DNA from 2 places in the Paraburkholderia sp. USG1 genome. Region 1 is predicted to be linked to the other one. Evidence: riboswitches for the same ligand, from Rfam matches in the RefSeq annotation. Region 1 holds a riboswitch; the other holds the start of a gene.
What was found. A riboswitch is a leader RNA that binds a small molecule or an ion and turns the genes downstream of it on or off. The one in region 1 is predicted to bind fluoride.

Region 1 (5,654 bases):
CGGCTCCCGCTTCTCTCACTGTCCCGCTCACTGCTGAATGGCACGTAGTCACGCTGTGAGACAAGGGCACGATTCCGTGGTTTGCAGGCGTCAAAATTCTGATCTCCATGGAAAGAAATTCTCTCGCAGCATCGCTGCACATCCCGGGTTTGAAGGACCCGATCGAAATGCCAGTCTATCGCGGCGTAATGGGTCCTGCCGTGATCGACATCCGCAAGCTGTACGCACAGTCCGGCATGTTTACGTACGATCCAGGTTTTATGTCGACGGCAGCATGCGAGTCTGCCATCACCTATATCGATGGTGACAAGGGGGAGCTGCTATATCGCGGCTATCCGATCGATAACCTTGCGCAGAACGCCGACTTTCTTGAAACCTGTTATCTGCTCCTGAAGGGCGAACTGCCCGACACCAGAGAGAAGCGTGCATTTGTCGAGGCAGTGACGAAGCACACCCTTGTCCACGAGCAGATGCATTTTTTCTTCCGCGGGTTTCGCCGGGACGCGCACCCGATGGCCATCCTCGTTGCCGCAGTCGGTGCGTTGTCGGCGTTCTATCACGATTCTCTGGATATCAACGATCCCGGACATCGCGAGGTGTCGGCGATCCGTCTGATCGCGAAGCTGCCGACGCTCGTCGCGATGGCCTACAAGTACACCGTAGGCCAGCCGTTCGTATATCCAGAGAATGACCTGTCATATAGCGCGAATTTCATGCGCATGATGTTCTCGAATCCGTGCGAGGAGTACAAGGTCAACGACGTGCTGGTGCGCGCGCTCGACCGTATCCTGATCCTGCACGCGGACCACGAGCAGAACGCGTCGACTTCAACGGTGCGTCTTGCCGGTTCGTCGGGCGCGAATCCGTTCGCCTGCATTGCGGCCGGCATCGCGTGTCTGTGGGGCCCGGCGCATGGCGGAGCGAACGAAGCCGCGCTGAACATGCTTGAGGAGATCGGCTCGGTCGACCACATCCCCGAATTCATCCAGCAGGTGAAGGACAGGAGCTCGGGCGTGAAGCTCATGGGCTTCGGTCACCGCGTGTACAAGAACTACGACCCGCGTGCAAAGCTGATGCGCGAGACGTGCCACGAAGTGCTCGAAGAGCTGGGCCTGCACGACGACCCGCTGTTCAAGCTCGCGATGGCGCTCGAAAAGATCGCGCTGGAAGACGACTACTTCGTGTCGCGCAAGCTGTACCCGAACGTGGACTTCTACTCGGGCATCGTGCAGCGCGCGCTGGGCATTCCGACGTCGATGTTCACCTGCATCTTCGCGATGGCGCGCACCGTGGGCTGGATCGCGCAGTGGAACGAAATGATTGCGGACCCCGAACAAAAGATCGGGCGGCCGCGTCAGCTCTTTATCGGCGAAGCCCTGCGAGAGGCGTTGCCGCTGGCAAGGCGTGGTTAGTCCGCGCGATTCAGGCTAATTCAGGAGGATCTGATGAGAACCGGGCGGGACCCGAAGTGGGCTGGCACACTGGCTTTACTCGATCTGTCGAGTTCACCGATAGGTCGTACCAGGAAACCGGGCGCTCCGGTCAGGCGTGCTACGGAAGCGGTGATCGGCGGTAGTAGTCTTCCGACCATCCGGCTGATTGATCGCATCGATGCGGAGACGGTGCTGCTGTCGTGGAGCGATCCCCGGGCCGGCTTTTGCGGCGAGCAGAAATGGAAGATCGGTGCTGCGAGACGGGCGGGCCCCTGCGTCGTCACGCGCATCCATGTCCGACGACGCGATCGCGTCTATCAACCAGCATTGCGCTGCGGACGTCGTCATGAAGGCGCAATGATCCTGCCTGACTGCATCGAGTGTGCGATGCCCGGTCAGCTCCTGGTGCCCGTTACGTTCGAGCCGGCCGCTGAAACAGCGATGATGTCCCTATAGGCGGCAAACCCAATCTGAGGAGAACGAGGTTGTCCGAGACATTCAAGGAAGTCCGCATGGAGAGCGACACGTTCGGTGAAATTGCCGTCCCGGCCGCGCGTCAATGGGGCGCGCAGACGCAGCGTTCGCTGCAGAATTTCTGCATCTCGACCGAGAAGCAGTCGCCTGAACTGATTGTCGCGCTCGCGCTGATCAAGCGCGCGGCCGCCGAGGTCAATCTGGAACTGGGCGTGCTGGACAGGACGAAGGCCGGCGCGATCGTCGCGGCGGCCGACGAAATCGTTGCCGGCAAGCATTCGGGCGAATTCCCGCTCGCGGTCTGGCAGACCGGCTCCGGCACGCAGACCAACATGAACCTGAACGAGGTGATCGCGAACCGCGCGAGCGAGCTGCTCGGCGGCGAGCGCGGCGAAGCGCGCAAGGTGCATCCGAACGACGACGTAAACCGTGGCCAGTCGTCGAACGACGTGTTTCCGACCGCGATGCACGTGGCCGCCGCACGCGCGTTGGTCGAGCATCTGCTGCCCGCACTGCAGGCGCTGCGCACGACGCTCGACCGCAAGGCGAACGCGTTTGCAGAGATCGTCAAGATCGGCCGCACGCACCTGCAGGACGCGACGCCGCTGACCCTCGGTCAGGAATTCTCCGGCTACGTCGCGCAGCTCGATCACGGGATCGAGCACGTCGAATCGGCGCTGCCGCATCTGTATCAGCTCGCGCTTGGCGGCACCGCGGTCGGCACCGGGCTGAACGCGCATCACCAGTTCGCCGACAAAGTCGCGGCCGCGATCGGCCGGCTGACGGGCCTGCCGTTCCTATCGGCGCCGAACAAGTTCGAGGTGATGGCCGCGGCCGATGCGCTGGTGTTCGCGCATGGTGCGCTGAAGACGGTCGCAGCAAGCCTGATGAAGATCGCGAATGACGTGCGCTGGCTCGCGAGCGGCCCGCGCTGCGGGCTCGGCGAACTGTCGATTCCCGAGAACGAGCCGGGCAGCTCGATCATGCCCGGCAAAGTGAACCCGACGCAGTCAGAAGCGGTGACGATGCTGTGTTGCCAGGTATTCGGCAACGACGTCGCGGTGAACTTCGGCGGCGCGAGCGGCAACTTCGAACTGAACGTATTTCGGCCGATGATCGCCCACAACGTGCTGCAATCGGTGCGTCTGCTCGCAGACGGCGCCCAGAGCTTCAACGATCACTGCGCGGTTGGCATCGAGCCGAACCGCTCGCGCATCGACACGCTGCTGAACGAATCGCTGATGCTGGTGACGGCGCTCAATCCGCACATCGGCTACGACAAGGCCGCGCAGATCGCAAAGAAGGCGCACAAGGATGGCACGACCCTGAAATCCGCCGCGTTGGCGCTCGGCCATGTGAGCGAACAACAGTTCGACGAGTGGGTGAAACCGCACGACATGGTTGGAACCAGCAGATGACAATCGTCCGCGTTGTTCTGTGCTCACCTGGGAGAGGGGTTATTGCGCCACCAACCAAAAGCCATTAAGCTCCCTTCAACGGAGATGGCATACCTCCGATAAGTGCCGGTCCAACCGGCTGATGATGCCTACAGGGCCCTGGATAGGGAACCCGTAGGCATATCTGCGGCGTTCTGCTGCCCAGGTTTGAGTTCTTCAAACCTATCTTCTTCTGCAAATCGACACCTGATTACCGCTGGCGCTTATATCCATGCCTCTGTCCGGATAGCACTCGTGCACGCCGGTCGTTTCCGTGGACCTTCGGGGCAGGTAAGGGATCAGCCCGCTGGGTAGCGAGCGATTAAAAGGCGAGCTCGATCGTATGCCCGGCGCGTGCGATTGCCTTTGGGGGAGTCGCCTGGAAGGCGGAGTCTGGCGTTGCGAGGAATGTATGAGCATCAAGCAAAAAAACGCAGGGCCTTATTCACTTGTCCTTGTCCGCCATGGCGAAACCGAGTGGAACGGGCAGGATCGTTTTACGGGTTGGACAGACATCGACCTGACTGAGCATGGCGCGCTGCAGGCACGCAAGGCCGGACAGGTTCTGGCCCGCGAGGGCTGGTCGTTCGATATGGCTTATACCTCCCTTCTCCGGCGCGCAATTCTCTCGCAATGGTTGATGCTTGAGGAGCTGAAACAAAGCTGGGTACCGCTGCAGCACGATTGGCGCCTGAATGGCCGGCATTACGGTGACCTGACCGGCAAGCTGCGCACGGAAGCCGCCAGGATCTATGGTCATCAGGAGGTGCTTCACTGGTGCCGCTCGTATTGCGGGCAGCCTCCCGCGATACCAGGCGGAGATGCGCGCGATGCCATTCTGGATCGTCGTTATGCGCATGTGTCGCCCTGGCGGCTGCCTCGTACCGAATCACTACGTGCGGTGGTAAGCCGCGTCAATGAGTTCTGGCTACAGGTCGTCCGGCCCGCGACTGTTTCCGGACAGCGGGTGATTGTTTGCGCGCATGGAAGCGTCATTCGTGCCCTGATCAAGATCCTCGATGGCATATCCGAATATGAAGCGGCCCAGTTGAACGTACCCAACGGCATACCGCTCATCTACTGGTTTGACCATGACATGAAACCGACCTGTCGATGTTATCTGGAAGTGGACAGTGCGGGCGATGTAGACCTTCCCGGCAGCCGCCGGCAGGCCTGCTAGCGCGAGCATGTCGCCCGATTTTGCGTGCATTCGGGGAGTGGGGAGTGAAAGTGATGCGTGGCAAAAACACAGGCAATGTCTGCTGTTGGCAAGGACGGCAGCGATCAGCGCAGGACGTGGCTCGGACACCCAACGTGGCGATGCGGTTGACCTGTCACCGCGCGTTGACTGCGTGCGCCGATTACGGCCTGACGAAATGCGGAAGGTAAGGCTGCTACTGGCGCGGGCGTTGCGCGTGATTGTGCTCAGACTGTTTCGCGTATCGGTACACATCGATCCAGCGACATGGGATCAGATCCGCAGCGGAAACGTCATCGTTTGTGCCAATCACGTTTCTCATCTCGACGGACTGATCGTCGCAATGGCGAGCCCGGTGCTGATGACGTATGCGATTGACACAAGCTATTCACGGGATGCCTGGTACGGCAGGGTGGGCCTTGCGCTGGGCGAGCGCCTGGGATTGTGCCGGGTTGTGCCGCTTGGGGCGAATGCGCCATTTGGGTTGAGACGGCTTCTGCAGGCACTCAGGCAGCAGCACGCCGTGATGATTTTTCCGACTGGCACCATCGTGCCCGGCGCGACCATCCGTCCGGGCGTGACATGGCTGCGGGCGCGTACTGGTGCGACCGTAGTGCAATTACAGATCCGGGGTGCCGAGAAAAGCCGGCTGTTTGCAAAGTGCGGTGCGCAGTGGTGGCCGCCCATCGCCATATCGGTGGCTGACGCAGCCGCATACCATTGTGGTCCGACGCAAGGCGCAGCGGAAGGTGCGATGACGATCGATACCGCCGGCGCAGCGCTTCAGGACGTGCCTTATGAAGCCGCGCATGACTAGAGCAACCGGCAACGCGTTGCATTTCGAAGAGTAAATCAGGGAGGACACTCATGCGTATCATCTTGACCCGACATGGGCAGGTAGAGGGAATTGATCCGCCGAGGTTCCGCGGACGTGCCCAGCTGGCGTTAACAGCATTGGGCCAGCGCCAGGCGCAGGCCCTGGCCAGCGCGGTTAGCGCGCGGTATGCGCCGACGATCATTTACACGAGTCCGCTTCAGCGATGCCGGGACACGGGTAACACGATAGCATCCGCCTGCTCGATCGAATCGCGCGTAGAACCCGGCCTTGACGAC
Region 2 (13,523 bases), on a different contig from region 1:
GTCTCGGCCACGCGGTGCAGATGTTCCTCTGCCGCTTTCTGTGCCGCTGCGCCATCTCGCGCGAGCAGCGCCTTGAGGATCGTCTCGTGCTCGTCGATGACGCTGTGGGTGGGAACATGCTGCCGCACGCCTTCAATACGCGGCCGCCGTACGTGGCTGGACAGCATTGAATGCATATCCACCAGCACGGGATTGCCCGTCAATTCGATCAGTTTGCGATGGAAAGACTGATTGAGCCTGAAGTACTCCTCTGTCTCATCGGAATCGAAGTGCTGGCTGAATCGCTCATGCAGTTGGGCGAGTTCTCGAAGCTGTGCGTCCGTTGCGCGTTCGCAAACCTGGCGTGCCGCGTAGCCTTCCAGTGCGGCGAGGACATCGAGTTTGTCTTCGATGGTCTCGACGGAAATGGGGCTCACGATCGCGCCGCGATTGCGGAAAAGCTGCACCAGCCCTTCCGATGCCAGCACCTTTAACGCTTCGCGTAATGGCGTACGCGACACTTCCAGTTCCTCGCATAGCTCGCGCTCCGAGATCGGCGTGCCAGGACGAAGTACCCCGTCGACTATCTTGTTGCGCAGAATTTCGGTGACCTGGTGATGAAGCGGCTGAGTGTCTTGCGTCATGAGTAGATGGAAGGGTCGATGGTTGTGCTGCGCGGCGAACGCCAGAAAGTTGGAATCGCCCAGATTGCATTCGATTGGTATTCTGAATGTATCACAGCATTCATCGCACTGAAACTGTGCGATTGGATGCCGCGCCGACCCAGACGTGCGCATGACGAAGCGCACGCACCGGCGCCGGAAATTTCGTCAACTTGGCCCGCTTTTCCCTTGCGGCGCCGCATTCCGCCACATTGCACGCAGGCTTTCCCTCTACCGCTAGTGGAAAACGATAAATGAATTTAAATTGAATTCAATTTAAATTCAATCTGCGTGCTCGATAACAGATGCGTACGCCGAGTGCGGGCCACCAGAAAAAATTCGACAGAAGAGCCCGCGGACGACATGACAAGGAGGAGACGGAAGTGAAAAAATTTGCAGGACTAGGTTTGTTGATTGTCAGTAGTGCTGCTTTTTCACAGAGCAGCGTGACACTCTACGGACGGCTGGACGCCGGCGTGCAATATCTCAGTAATGTGGCGGGCGCCGACGGGCGGCGCTCCGCACTGTGGAGCGCCGACAGCGGCGATGATGGCGCAAGCGCTTTCGGCGTCTACGGCACGGAGGATATCGGCGGTGGCTACAAGGTGAACTTCAAGCTGCTCGACTATCTGCTCGTGACAAACGGGCTGAGTGCTACTCCATTCTGGAACAATGCCTGGGTGGGCATGTCAGGACCGTTCGGCTCGTTCCGGATGGGACGCGACGACTCAATCCTGAAAGACGGCAACTTCGACTACGACCCGTTTTCGCAGCAGCACGCCGGACTGGCTTCGCTCGTGCGTGGCGCGAACTGGCCGAACTTCAGCAATACATTCAGCTACTACACGCCGACTTTCGGCGGCTTTGACGCGGGCTTTCAATACTCGCTGAGCGGCGTGCCCGGCCAGTTCAATAGCGCGCGCGCCGACGGCGTGCAACTGAGCTATCGACTCGGCGCGTTTTCGGCACGAACGGTCTACCAGGAGGTTCGCGATCCGAACGGCAAATACAGCGATCTGTACACGGCCCAGAAGCAGTTGTTCGCCGCGGCCGCGTTTGTGGGCGGCGCATTCAAGGTGCAGGTCTCGTACACCTATATGGCCGCGCCCGACGCTCCGCTCGGCGGTCCACGATATGCCGATTTCGGCTGGTTGGGGCTGACTTACACCGCTTCGCCGTTTCTGCGCGTCACCGCTGCTGCATACCATATCCATCAACGCGATGGGCAAGGCAGTGCGACGCTGCTGGACCTTGGACAGACCTATAACCTGTCGAAGCGAACTTCTCTTTATGCGACCGTGGGCTATCTGATCAATGGGAAAAACACCAACTTCTCCGCGGTCGAACAGCCCGAGACCTCGGCCTGGAATCCCGCACCAGGCCACAATCAACTCGGCTTCTATGCAGGCGTCATGCATTACTTCTGACAGCTTACGGATCGATAAAAGGACTTCACATGAGAAAAACAATCGTGGCGCTTCTGCTAGCCGCAAGCCTTCAGACGATGGTGACCGCGCCCGTCGCGCAAGCTCAGTCGGCGAGCGGAGCGGCTTTGCCGGACGACGCCGTTGCGCATCCCAATCGTTACTTCCGGAAACAGTCGCCCGAAGACAAGCAACTCACACGGTCGGTTCGCAGACAGATCGCGAAGCTGAAAGGTGTCGATGTCAGCGACGTGTCGGTCAGTTCTCGCAATGGACTCGTGCGCCTTACCGGGACGGTACAGCGTGCCGACGAGTCGCAGCAACTCGGTCAGGCGGTGCAGGGCATGACGGGAGTGAACGCGGTCATCAATTCGCTGACGATTCGAACGCGGATGTAGGCGGACGGCGAGTCGCATCTGGAAATCAGCCGAGTGTGTCGTTCGCATGAGAAGGCGGCGCGCTCGACGTCCACGCGCTGCGCTGCCAGTCTTCGCTATTTCGCAAATAGGGTTTGAACAGGGTACATCCTATTGGTAGGGATACCCATTCGCATGTACCTTGAAAGCGTGAAGGTGCGCGCACGGAGCACGGGACAGATGCTGCGGCGCGGAGGAGACAGGAGACGCGACGTGCAGAATCCTTCGACCGAATGGTCAACCAGCGACGTTCCTTTGGGCGACCGCACCGACGCCTGGGAATCGGTACTCAGTGCGAGTTATCGCGAGTGGCAGGTTCCGCGTCGTCTTCCGGCCACGTTCTATGCCCATGTGAAGCAGCACGACTTCGCCGGGGCGGGGATTGTCGAGACAGTTTGCGACCCTTGCATGGGACAACGTACGCGCGGACACGTCCGCCACGACGATGAGCTTTACGTCGGCGTTCAATTGACGACCGCCGGCCGCGAGCGGTTCAGGATCGGAGATTCCGGTGTGGAGGTCGCCTCGGGCGATGTCGTCGTCTGGACAACCGACCAGGTTGTCGAGTTCGAGGTTCTCGAGCGCCTGCACAAGGTCACCTTGATGATTCCCTGGTCGGTGATGCGTGAGCGCTTACCGGAACGCAAACACCCGCCCACCGGCGGCAAGATCGAAAGCCGCACGGGCGTTGGCTCGCTGCTCGCCGTTCACCTGCTCGCGCTTTCAAATGAAATCGCGACGCTCGACGAGAGCGTTCAAGGCCCCGTCAACAGGTCCACACTCGAGCTGCTGGGTATCGCGCTATCAGGTCAGCAACCGTCTGCAACGTTCGACGCGAGCGCGGCCATGCTTCGGCGCGTGCAGGACTTCATTCTGCAACATCTGCACGAAGACGATCTGAATCCAACCCGAATTGCCGAAGCAAACCGCATTTCGCTGCGCTATCTGCATATGCTTTTTCAGCGCAGCGACATGACCGTCTCGGGGTGGATTCTGGACAGACGGCTGCATGCCTGCAAGCTGGCTCTGACGGATCCCGCCTACAACCGCCAGCACATCTCGGAGATCGCATTCCGCTGGGGTTTCAATTCGACCAGCCATTTTTGCCGGGCGTTCAAGGAAAAATACGGAGCCTCTCCGGGCGACGTGCGCCGGACGGTGGGGGCCGGGCCTGCAGATGAGCCGGCATGACAGGCAGACGACAGGCGGACAGGAGATGACCTGTCCGCTCAATAACGAAACTGTCTGGTAAGGCGACGCCACGCCGCGTTGCGCGTTGCGGCCAGCCAGTTACACCGAGAAGCGGCAGAGCGTCTCGCCGCCATCGATGCGAATGAGATCGCCGTGAATGTAACTCGATTCGTCCGAGGCGAGAAATACCGCGAGGTTCGCGATATCTTCGACTTCGCCCCAGCGTTTCAGCGGAATGGCGTCCGTGAACACCTTGTCGAAGTCTTTGTCGTCGAATAGCGCGCGTGTCAACGACGTTTTCGCATACGTGGGGCAGATACCGTTGACGCGAATCCTGTCGCGCCCATATTCGATTGCCAGGCAGCGTGTCAGATTAGCGGCCGCGCCCTTCGATATGTTGTAGACGGACTGCTTCGGGTGGCCTTGCAAGCCGGCAGTCGAAACGATGTTGATGATATTGCCGCCGCGCGCCTGCTTCAGAAATACCTTGATGGCTTCCTGACAGCCGAACCACGTGCCTTTCACATTCACGTCGAAGCAGACGTCGAGGTCTTCGACCGCGAACTCGTGGGCAAGCTTGCCGGCCCGATATATACCGGCGTTGTTGACCATCACGTCGAGACCGCCGTAGAGCCGGACCGTTTCCTTGACCAGGTTCGCAACCTGGTCGAGCCTCGTCACGTCGCATGCCACATACTGAGCCTTGCCGCCGGCCCCGGTAATGGCGGCTACGGTAGTCAACTGCGGGTTGCCTTCGAAGCCGCCCTGGTTCGGTGCCTCGTGGATATCGCTGACAACCACGCTGGCACCTTCCGCTGCATACGCCATTGCGATGCCGCGACCGAATCCCGAACTTGCGCCCGTGACGATGGCGACCTTTCCTTTGAGCCTTTCCATGAATCCTCCTGGGAGAAAGGATGGCCAGCCGCAACGGGTTGGCCGTTACCGCGTTCAGCGTGCCGTAAAGGCGCCGTCGACTGTGAGCATGGAACCCGTCATCCACTCCGCGTCGTCGGAAGCGAGGAATAGCGCGGCTCTCGCGACATCGTCCGCGGTGCCGACGCGCGGCCACGGCGTCAGGTCGTGAAGCAGCTTGTTGGTATCGTCGTTTTCGAGGAAGGAGCGCACCATCGCGGTTGCGAGAAACCCGGGGCAGATCGCGTTCACGTTGATGCGCTCGGGCGCGAAGTCGAGTGCGAGTTCGCGTGTCAGATTGACGACCGCTCCCTTCGACGCGCAATAAGCCGGTTCGAGCGCCAGCCCGACCAGGCCGCCGATGGACGCGATGTTGACGATCCGGCCACGGACCTGGGCGCCGGTCGACGTCGTCAGCGGTTCCTGTTTCATGAACTGCGTGATAGCGTACTTGCAACCGAGCCAAACGCCTTTTGCATTCACGTTCATCGTGAAATCGTATTGCTCTTCCGTCTCGTCGATGATGCTGTGCAGACCGGTAAACACGCCCGCGTTGTTGACGATGATGTCGAGCCGGCCGAAGGTCGAAACCGCATGGCCGATGATCTTCTGGACGTCGGCCGCTTTGCTGGCGTCCGCCGCGATGAACGTGGTCTTGCCGCCTTCCCGGGTGATGACCGCATCGGTATCGGTTTCGATATCCTTCTCGTAGCCGCCTTGCAGTGCCGACTTCTTCAGATCAGAGCAGACGACATGCGCGCCCTCGCGCGCGAGAGCTAGCGCGATTGCTCGTCCATTTCCCGAACTGGAACCGGTTACGACGGCGACGCGACTTTCAAGTTTGCGGGTCAAGATTGTCTCCTTGAGTAGTAGTACTTTCGAATGACTTCGCGTTACATGATTCGTAGACGATGCGTGACGCCCGATGTGCCCGGTCAGGCGGGAAATGCCGTGAACGTATGAACCGCAATTTTTCCGTCCTTGACGACCAGTGTGTCCGTTGCCAGGGTAACCCAGGGCTTCGCCTCCCACGCGAGGTATGCCACGTCGCGCACCGTGCTCATGCTCGTAATCCTGAACGCCGGCCAGAACGCCGGGTCCGCGCCGTCAAGGAAGGCCTTGAAGAAGCCGGTTATCTCCTCGCGGCCGCGAAAGGTCTTGTCCGGCGTGACGAGCGCGGAGTCGTCGTCATAATCCTTGAGAATCTCCGCAACGCCGTGAGCAAAGGCGCCGAGATGATGGTCGAGGATCTGCCTGGTTGCAGCTTCGGTCTGTTCAGAGGAATTTGACATGTCGAATGTCCACAGGAGGGGCGGCGGGATGTATCGGCAACGATGAGCGTGCCGATACATGACATGGAAAGCGGACTTTTCAGCCCGCGTACGCGCGCTGGGCTTCGTCCCAGGTGACCACCACGATTGGCGTGCCGTCTTCCTTGATAAAGGAAAGCGGGCCGAGGAACGTCATATAAAACTCACTGTCGACCGGGAACGAGGTTTTGTCGTGACGGGCATTGGCAGACTCGTAGCCGTATGCCGGCGCCACGACGGTGTCGCCGCCATCCTCGCTGCCGCCACGGACGTCCATGCGGCCTTTTGTCAGCAGATATTCGCCTGGCCCGACGTGAAAGTGAGAGTTAAAGGACGAGCCGGCCGGACAGTCGAAAATCGCAGTCCACGCGCCCATCTCGGGCGAGGCGTGGAGCATCTTCCAGCGAATGCCGCCTCGGGAAAGTGCGTCCGGGAAGGGCTTCCACGGAATGTCGTCGATCTGAACGGCTTCTTCGCGAACCTTCGGTTTGATTTCCATCGTCGTCTCCTGATTTCGCCGAACCAGAATCGAGTTCGGTAAGGTTTGTGGGTGAAACAACGATATCGCAGGCAACGAGACAAAGATTGCACGCTAGCGCAACTCGGGTTGCCTGACAGTGCAGTGGAGGTGTGGAGGTGTGCGGACGCCAATGCACGGCTTCGATTCCTTCGCCGCGTACCGGAAACGGAATGACTCATGCATCGGGCCACCCAATGTCTGGCGTCCATGATTTGCGCCGCACGCCGAGGGACTTCTCAGGGTGCGAAACACAGGCTCCGCTCACCGTACGTGCAATGGTGTCGCAGAGCCACTGCTGCGCCGCTGAATCCTCAGGGCGAAGCTGCCAGCAAAGGTCGACATCGAAAGACGAGACAGGAAACGGCAGTGGCAGCGGGCGCACGCAAATCCTGCACAGGCGGGCCAACGCCGATTGTTCGCCCCGTAGCAATTGTGATTTCACGCTATCGGCATAGAAAAAAGATAGGTCCCACCTAAACTGAATTCTGTCAGCGGCGCGCGTCTCACCGACTTGCACCGCTCTTGAAACCGGATTAGGGATCCATCATGAAAAACAGACTTCTTGCGATGTTGCTCGTTGCGGCCACTACCTCCATCGCTGCGCCTGCATTTGCCAGCGGCTATGGACCGGCGCCTTCCTACCGTCCTTCGGTCGGGGCTCCCGCGTCACAACGAGGCCAGAGCGCACAAACCGTCGCAGCGGAACGCAACGATGCGGTCGGCTCCGTCAATGATTCGTACGGCGGCGTGGTTGCGCAATCCGTGGTGTCTGGCAGCCGTCAACCTGACCAGTCGGCTGCTCGCCTGTACTCGCGTCATTAATTCGAAAGGCGTCTGCTGATCAAGGCTGTAGCGAGGTGTCGAAATGCTGAAGATTATTCAAGGTGCGGTCGTGATCGCTGTGCTGATGCTTTATCTGGCGCCCGCAATGATTGCCGACGCCAGAAACCGGGAAGACGCCTTTGCGGTGACGATGGTGAACATTCTGCTCGGGTGGACGGTTCTGGGCTGGTTCGCTGCGCTGATATGGGCGCGGCATCCGGTCAGCGACCGTCGATTGAAGCACTTCGCAAGACGGGCGCAACGCGCAGTTGCACGCGTTACCATCAACGCAATCGTTGCCCGATCCGAAGGTCGTGCCAGTTCAATCCCGGTGGTCAACCCTCGGCTGGTGCCGTTGGTAGCGCGCATTGCGGCAAGGAGCAATCGCTGCCCAAGGAATTGAGTTTTTTCCGCATGGCAAGGTACGGTCTACCCGTGGCTGTCGATCCATGCGCGAGCCCATTCGAGTCCAGCCTGCTGCGCGCCCTCGTCAGTATCGAAAAAGCCAAGGACACCGGACGCTTCAATCACCCTGTTGTTTTGAGTAATGGTTCCGCTGGCAGCGTAAGGTCCAGGTCGATGCGGTTCCTCATGCTGCTGTATTGCATGTCCCCAGATGTTGTAGCCGTGGTAGGTTTCCGATTCCATTAACGCGACACCCCGACATAAGCCTGGCGGGAATCGACCCGCAGGATGTTCCCCTCAGGCGTGATCTGCCGCGGGATGTCTGTCAGATCAGGTGTTGCGGTTCGCGAATCCGCCGGGATTTCACGCTGTTTCGCAATCAACTTCGGCGCGGGCGCCCGAGCGCTTCGTGCATGATATTTCACGGTCCGCGAAGCACTGTGCCGATGTATCGACTGTTTATGCGACAGTTTGGCGGGCGGTGCGTCGGCCCGCGCCTCAGGCGGATTCCAGACTTCCACATAGCGTTCGCCTGCCGACACAGTAGAAACAACTGTCAGCAGCAGTGCGCCGAGGCCCAAGAATCGAAGCATGTCTTCTCCGTATTTTTCCAGTCGTTCCAAACCTTGCACGACTCACGGTTCCTACGCATGAGGCGCCGTCGCATGCGGCCACACGGCGGTCGCGCACCCAACACCGCGACGGAAGTCCGTGCGGGATACTGTACATTCATACAGGTATTTTGGCAAACAATGACATCGTCGTTGTCGCGCTCGCCAACCCGCTAATGACCAGGTTATCGGGAATGCGGCCTCGGGAATGCGGCCACGTCACTCCTTTCTCCGCTTCACGCTGCGTGCAGCAGTAATCCAGACGGACATAGACCTTGCGTCGATTCACGACGCGCCCTTGTAGGTCGCGACAAAGCCCGCGAGGTCTCCCCAGTTCGGCGAAGACAGCAATTCCGGATGATCCTGCTGAACTTTGAGCGCGACGCTACGAAAGGCTTGTGCACATGCCGAAAGGCCAACTGGCTGCGAAACGGGAGACGGTACAGGTGAGTTTCCCGGCATTGGCACATTCAGCCTGGGCGCAGGGCCCGGCGTTTTCATTTCGGAAAGGGCGGAACTGAGCTTCGAAAGTTGTGTGCGTGCACTGACCGGGGCGGAGTACGTGCCGCCGGCGTTGAATTTATCCGCGAGAAGCTGAAGGATCGACGTATGGTCCAGGTCGCCGGAAAAGACGCCGCCCGGCGTGACATAGGGCGAGATCAGGAATGCTGGTACCCGCAGCCCGGTAGTCTGAAACCGATATCCGGCAACGTCGGTCGGGATATCGAGGGGACTGACATGATCGAAGAACCCTCCATGCTCGTCGTACGTGACGATCATCAGCGTCTCATTCCATCGCTCTGACGTGGAAATCGTTTGATAGATGTCGGCGAGGAACGCTTGCCCTGGAGCAACGCCGGTAGGCGAATGGTCGTCATTCGGAGTCCGGTGTGGCCCGTCCGTGTATTCCGGTTCGATGAAAATGACTTGAGGCATGTTCGAACCGTTCGTCCAGTCTGCCTTGAAGCGCGAATACCGCCTGAACCTGCCGCCAATGCCATCCAACGGCAAGGCGAGCGACGTCACTATTTCGGGCAACCACTTGGGCATCAGGCTGAAGAACGGGAAAAATCCTCCCGACTGGTAGACACACCAGCTTGTGGCGTGTGCGGTCAGCCAGTCATATACCAGGGACTGCTGTGGGAGAAAACCAGAAACGTTGTCGCTAATCGCACTCTCTCCCGACATGGCCATCAGGCGATTGGCCTGGGTTCCGGTCGGAAGCGGCGCAAACCAGCTATCGCAAATCGTGAAATGGTTTGCGAAGAAATCGTAAACAGGCAGCGCATCGGCGGTGTAATAGCCCATTACCATCGAGAGATCGGCTGGCGCAGGGTGTCGTGCCGCGTAGCTTGCAACGAACCCACCCAGTTCGGGGCAGCCTCCACTCGCGCACGGCGTGTTTATTTGTATCGAAATCGGCGTGCGGTCGTGCGGAGGGTCGGGGATCAGTTGGGTCGCCGGCGAGAGAGCATGGATCGCATATGTCCTGTCGTCGTAAAGATTCGCGAAATTCTGCTGCCACGCGGGGTCGGCAGAGAGTCCGTTGACGTCTTTTCCGTCGAGGCTCAGATAACCGAGAACATGGTCGAACGACCGGTTCTCCATCATGACGATGATGATGGTTTTAATGTTGTCCATTGACATGCTGCCTCCGTACAACGGCATCACAGCGACCATGTCGCCTGCCAGGTTCGCGCCCCGCAGGAAACTACGGGAGCGCGACACTGCAGACCTCCTGACGCGAACCTGTCTCCTGCATTGGCGGCTTGCAGCGCGAGCCGGGATCGGATAGCTCAAATACTCGTTGCAGAAGAGCCGCACTTTCAACGCAGGCTCTATACCAGAGTCTTGCTTCCGGCTAGACGTTAAGGCTAGTTCACGTTACATCGCCGTTCAACTTCAGTTCTCGCTGAAGGCAAGTTGTTCCCGCTTCGCTCGATCCAATAGGCCTTTGCGAACCCGACTGATGGCAAGCCGTAGGAAGTCGGGTGGATCGGAGGAGAGGAGCATCCGCGCCTGGAGTGGCGCGGCGCGTGGCGCTTTCAGCGCGACAGCAACGACACCGTTGCGATGCCGAGAATGGTCATCACGAGCGACGCACCCACATGAATCACGATCTCGCCCGCAGCCCAGCCGAGCCGGCCGTCCTGCAACCGCTGCACGACTTCCGCTGAAAAAGTCGAGAAGGTCGACAGACCGCCCATCAAGCCGGTGATGACGAAGAGCCGCCATTCCGGTGCGAGCTGCGGCGCCCGCGCAAACCCTGCGACGGCGACGCCGATGACGTAGCCGGCAATCACGTTGGCGGCGAAAGTGCCGAGCGGCAAGCCGCTGAACAGGCCGTTCAGGCGGATGCCCAGAAACCAGCGAAACAACGAACCGAGCGCGCCGCCGATTCCGACGGCGAGAATGGACCAATACATGGGAGGCCTGGCAAAACCGGGGGTGTCGACAAACCGGGCTGAGCATGGAGCGCGATGCTGCGTCCGCAATCATCCGGGCGAGCAGGCATCATCAGCCACAAGGGCGGTTAAAGGAGAATGCCATCTCCAGCGCAGGAGTCTAACACCGGCGAGGGCATGTGGGGACAGTTCGGCGTGGGCGCGGACAGCCCGCCGGCCCGCGCTGTCCGCCCGGATCCGGCATGCCCGGTGGCGAGGCGCACGTGCGGGAGCCGGAGCCGCCAGTGCGCTCATGCGAAGCAAAACCGCCGCCGAAGCTTTCTTACTCGGGTGTCGCCGAAATCTTGTGGATCGACAGGTCGGCGCCGTTGTACTCGTCTTCCTGGTCGAGCCGCAGGCCCACTGTCAGCCGGATCGCGCCGTACACGAGCGCGCCGCCGAGCGTCGCCACCACAATCCCGCCCAGCGTGCCGACCAGTTGCGCCCCGAACGACACGCCACCCATGCCGCCGAGCGCGCGCAGGCCGAAGATGCCCGCCGCGAGGCCGCCCCACGCGCCGCACAGACCGTGCAAGGGCCATACGCCCAGCACGTCGTCGATGCGCCAGCGGTTCTGCACGCAGGTGAACATATAAACGAAAAGCACGCCGGCAATGCCACCCGTCACCAGCGCGCCGAGCGGATGCATGATGTCGGAGCCGGCGCAGACCGCCACCAGTCCGGCAAGCGGCCCGTTGTAGGTGAATCCGGGGTCGTTGCGGCCGGCGAGCCACGCGGTCAGGGTGCCCCCCACCATCGCCATCAGCGAATTGACGGCGACGAGGCCGCTGATCTTGTCGACGGTCTGCGCGCTCATCACATTGAAGCCGAACCAGCCGACCGCCAGCACCCACGCGCCCAGCGCGAGGAACGGAATATTCGACGGCGGATGCGCGGCGATGCCCCCGTCGCGGTGGTAGCGCCCGTGGCGCGCGCCCAGCAACAATACCGCCGGCAGGGCGACCCAGCCGCCGAACGCATGCACGACCACCGAGCCGGCGAAGTCATGGAACTGCGCGCCGAACACCTCGGCGAGCCAGTTCTGGATGCCGAAGCGGCCGTTCCACGCGATCCCTTCGAAGAACGGGTAGATGAAGCCGACCAGCACGAACGTCGCGAAGAGTTGCGGATTGAATTTCGAGCGCTCGGCGATGCCGCCCGAGACGATCGCGGGAATCGCGGCGGCGAAGGTCAGCAGGAAGAAGAAGCGCACCAGCGCATAGCCGTTGTGTGCCGCCAGCGACTCGGCGCTGCCGAAGAACTGCACGCCGTAGGCGATCGCGTAGCCGATAAAGAAGTAGGCGATCGTCGAGACCGAGAAATCCACCAGAATCTTGACCAGTGCATTGACCTGGTTCTTTTTGCGCACCGTGCCGAGTTCGAGAAAGGCGAACCCAGCGTGCATCGCCAGCACCATGGCGGCGCCGAGTAAGAGGAAGAGGGTATCGGTGCCGGTTTTAAGACTTTCCATCGATGTGTCCTGCTGATGACAAAAAAGCGGGCAATGAATGCAAGAAGCGGGCCAAAGTTGTGCCAAAACGCGTCGATACGGTGCAGTTCGGCACCGGGATGGGATTGGTTGGGTGCTTTGTTAAATGCTGCGGACACGCCTTTGCACATTTTTGCGGCTTTAGCCGGCACAGTTAGTGTGCATAACGTCGTAACCAAGGGCGGAGCGAACCAAAAATGGGCAAAATATTCGATTTCATTTACGTTTAATTCAAAACCCTAACGTGGGGCCGACATTCATCCGGCATTCTTTTGCGGCAAATGCCTGGTCAATGGCGTGCCCTCTTTGTTTTCCTGGGTAATCGCCGACATAATGTGCCGTCCCCGAGCATGATCTGCCGGCCACCGACCTCCAGTGCGCACGCATGAGACTGACCACCAAAGGCCTGTTGCTGATCGCGATTCCGGCCGTCTTCGAACTGGCGCTGTTGTCCGGGCTGGTCAAGGCCCAGTCGGACGCGGCGCAGGCGGAGCGCTGGGCCATCCATAGCCAGGACGTGCTGCGTCAGACCACCGCGATTCTCGACCCGGTGCTGGGCGAGTCCGTGGCGCTGCGCGGGGCGGTGCTCGCCAACGACGCCCATTTCGCCACACCGGTAACGGTGTGGATGGACGTCGACCGGCGCATCGACCAACTGGCCGATCTGGTCGCCGACAATCCGGCGCAGGTCGAACGCGTGGTTCAGGTGCGCCAGGCGGTGCAGGCCTACCGGCAATGGTCCGACCGCGTTCAGGACATGCTGCATTCCGGCCGGCGGCGCGACGTGCTTGCGCGCTTTCGCGATCTCGCGCCGACCGACGTGCTCGACCGGTTTCGTCAGCAGCTCGCCGCATTCCAGGCCGAGGAGCGGCGTCTCGACACGCTCCGCTCGAATGCCGCCGACGCCGCGCGCGAGCGGCAGCAAACCCTGGTGGTCGCGGCGGTGCTCGGCTCGTTGCTGTTCGTCGCGCTGGCCGTCTGGTTGTTCACGCGCGGTGTGCGCGGCCGGCTCGCGCTCCTTGCCGATAACGCCGGGCGTCTCGCGGGCAACGAACCGCTGGCGCCGATCGGTCCGGGACGCGATGAAATCGCCCGCCTCGATCTGACCTTGCACGAGACGAGCCGCCGCCTGCTCGAAGCCGAGCGCATCCAGGCGCGCTTCCAGGCCGATCTGGCGCGCCGCACCGGCGAACTCGCGCGCATCAACGAGACCTTGCGTCAGCAGACTCAGGAAAACGAAATGTTCATTTACAGCGTGTCGCACGATCTGCGCGCGCCGCTGGTGAACCTGCAAGGCTTCTCAAAGGAGCTGATTCGCGCGTGCGACGAACTGCG

Region 2: linked by a shared signal. The riboswitch ahead of crcB (fluoride efflux transporter CrcB) and the one ahead of NE850_RS00285 (2,3-bisphosphoglycerate-dependent phosphoglycerate mutase) in region 1 are both predicted to bind fluoride.

Annotation. Positions count from the first base shown of each region.
Region 1 is NZ_JAMWXW010000001.1:58,886-64,539, reverse strand. It holds gene gltA (citrate synthase) at 108-1,412, shown strand; gene NE850_RS00295 (DUF3331 domain-containing protein) at 1,446-1,889, shown strand; gene fumC (class II fumarate hydratase) at 1,946-3,325, shown strand; fluoride riboswitch at 3,397-3,463, shown strand; gene NE850_RS00285 (2,3-bisphosphoglycerate-dependent phosphoglycerate mutase) at 3,756-4,523, shown strand; gene NE850_RS00280 (1-acyl-sn-glycerol-3-phosphate acyltransferase) at 4,531-5,358, shown strand; gene NE850_RS00275 (histidine phosphatase family protein) at 5,409-5,654, shown strand, end outside.
Region 2 is NZ_JAMWXW010000011.1:212,054-225,576, forward strand. It holds gene NE850_RS16960 (GntR family transcriptional regulator) at 1-623, opposite strand, end outside; gene NE850_RS16965 (porin) at 1,025-2,068, shown strand; gene NE850_RS16970 (BON domain-containing protein) at 2,098-2,463, shown strand; gene NE850_RS16975 (helix-turn-helix domain-containing protein) at 2,695-3,672, shown strand; gene NE850_RS16980 (SDR family NAD(P)-dependent oxidoreductase) at 3,772-4,569, opposite strand; gene NE850_RS16985 (SDR family NAD(P)-dependent oxidoreductase) at 4,624-5,439, opposite strand; gene NE850_RS16990 (nuclear transport factor 2 family protein) at 5,523-5,879, opposite strand; gene NE850_RS16995 (2,4'-dihydroxyacetophenone dioxygenase family protein) at 5,959-6,396, opposite strand; gene NE850_RS17000 (hypothetical protein) at 6,964-7,239, shown strand; gene NE850_RS17005 (superinfection immunity protein) at 7,310-7,642, shown strand; gene NE850_RS17010 (hypothetical protein) at 7,669-7,887, opposite strand; gene NE850_RS17015 (hypothetical protein) at 7,887-8,276, opposite strand; gene NE850_RS17020 (alkaline phosphatase family protein) at 8,541-9,896, opposite strand; gene crcB (fluoride efflux transporter CrcB) at 10,301-10,681, opposite strand; fluoride riboswitch at 10,757-10,818, opposite strand; gene NE850_RS17030 (ammonium transporter) at 10,983-12,170, opposite strand; gene NE850_RS17035 (ATP-binding protein) at 12,574-13,523, shown strand, end outside.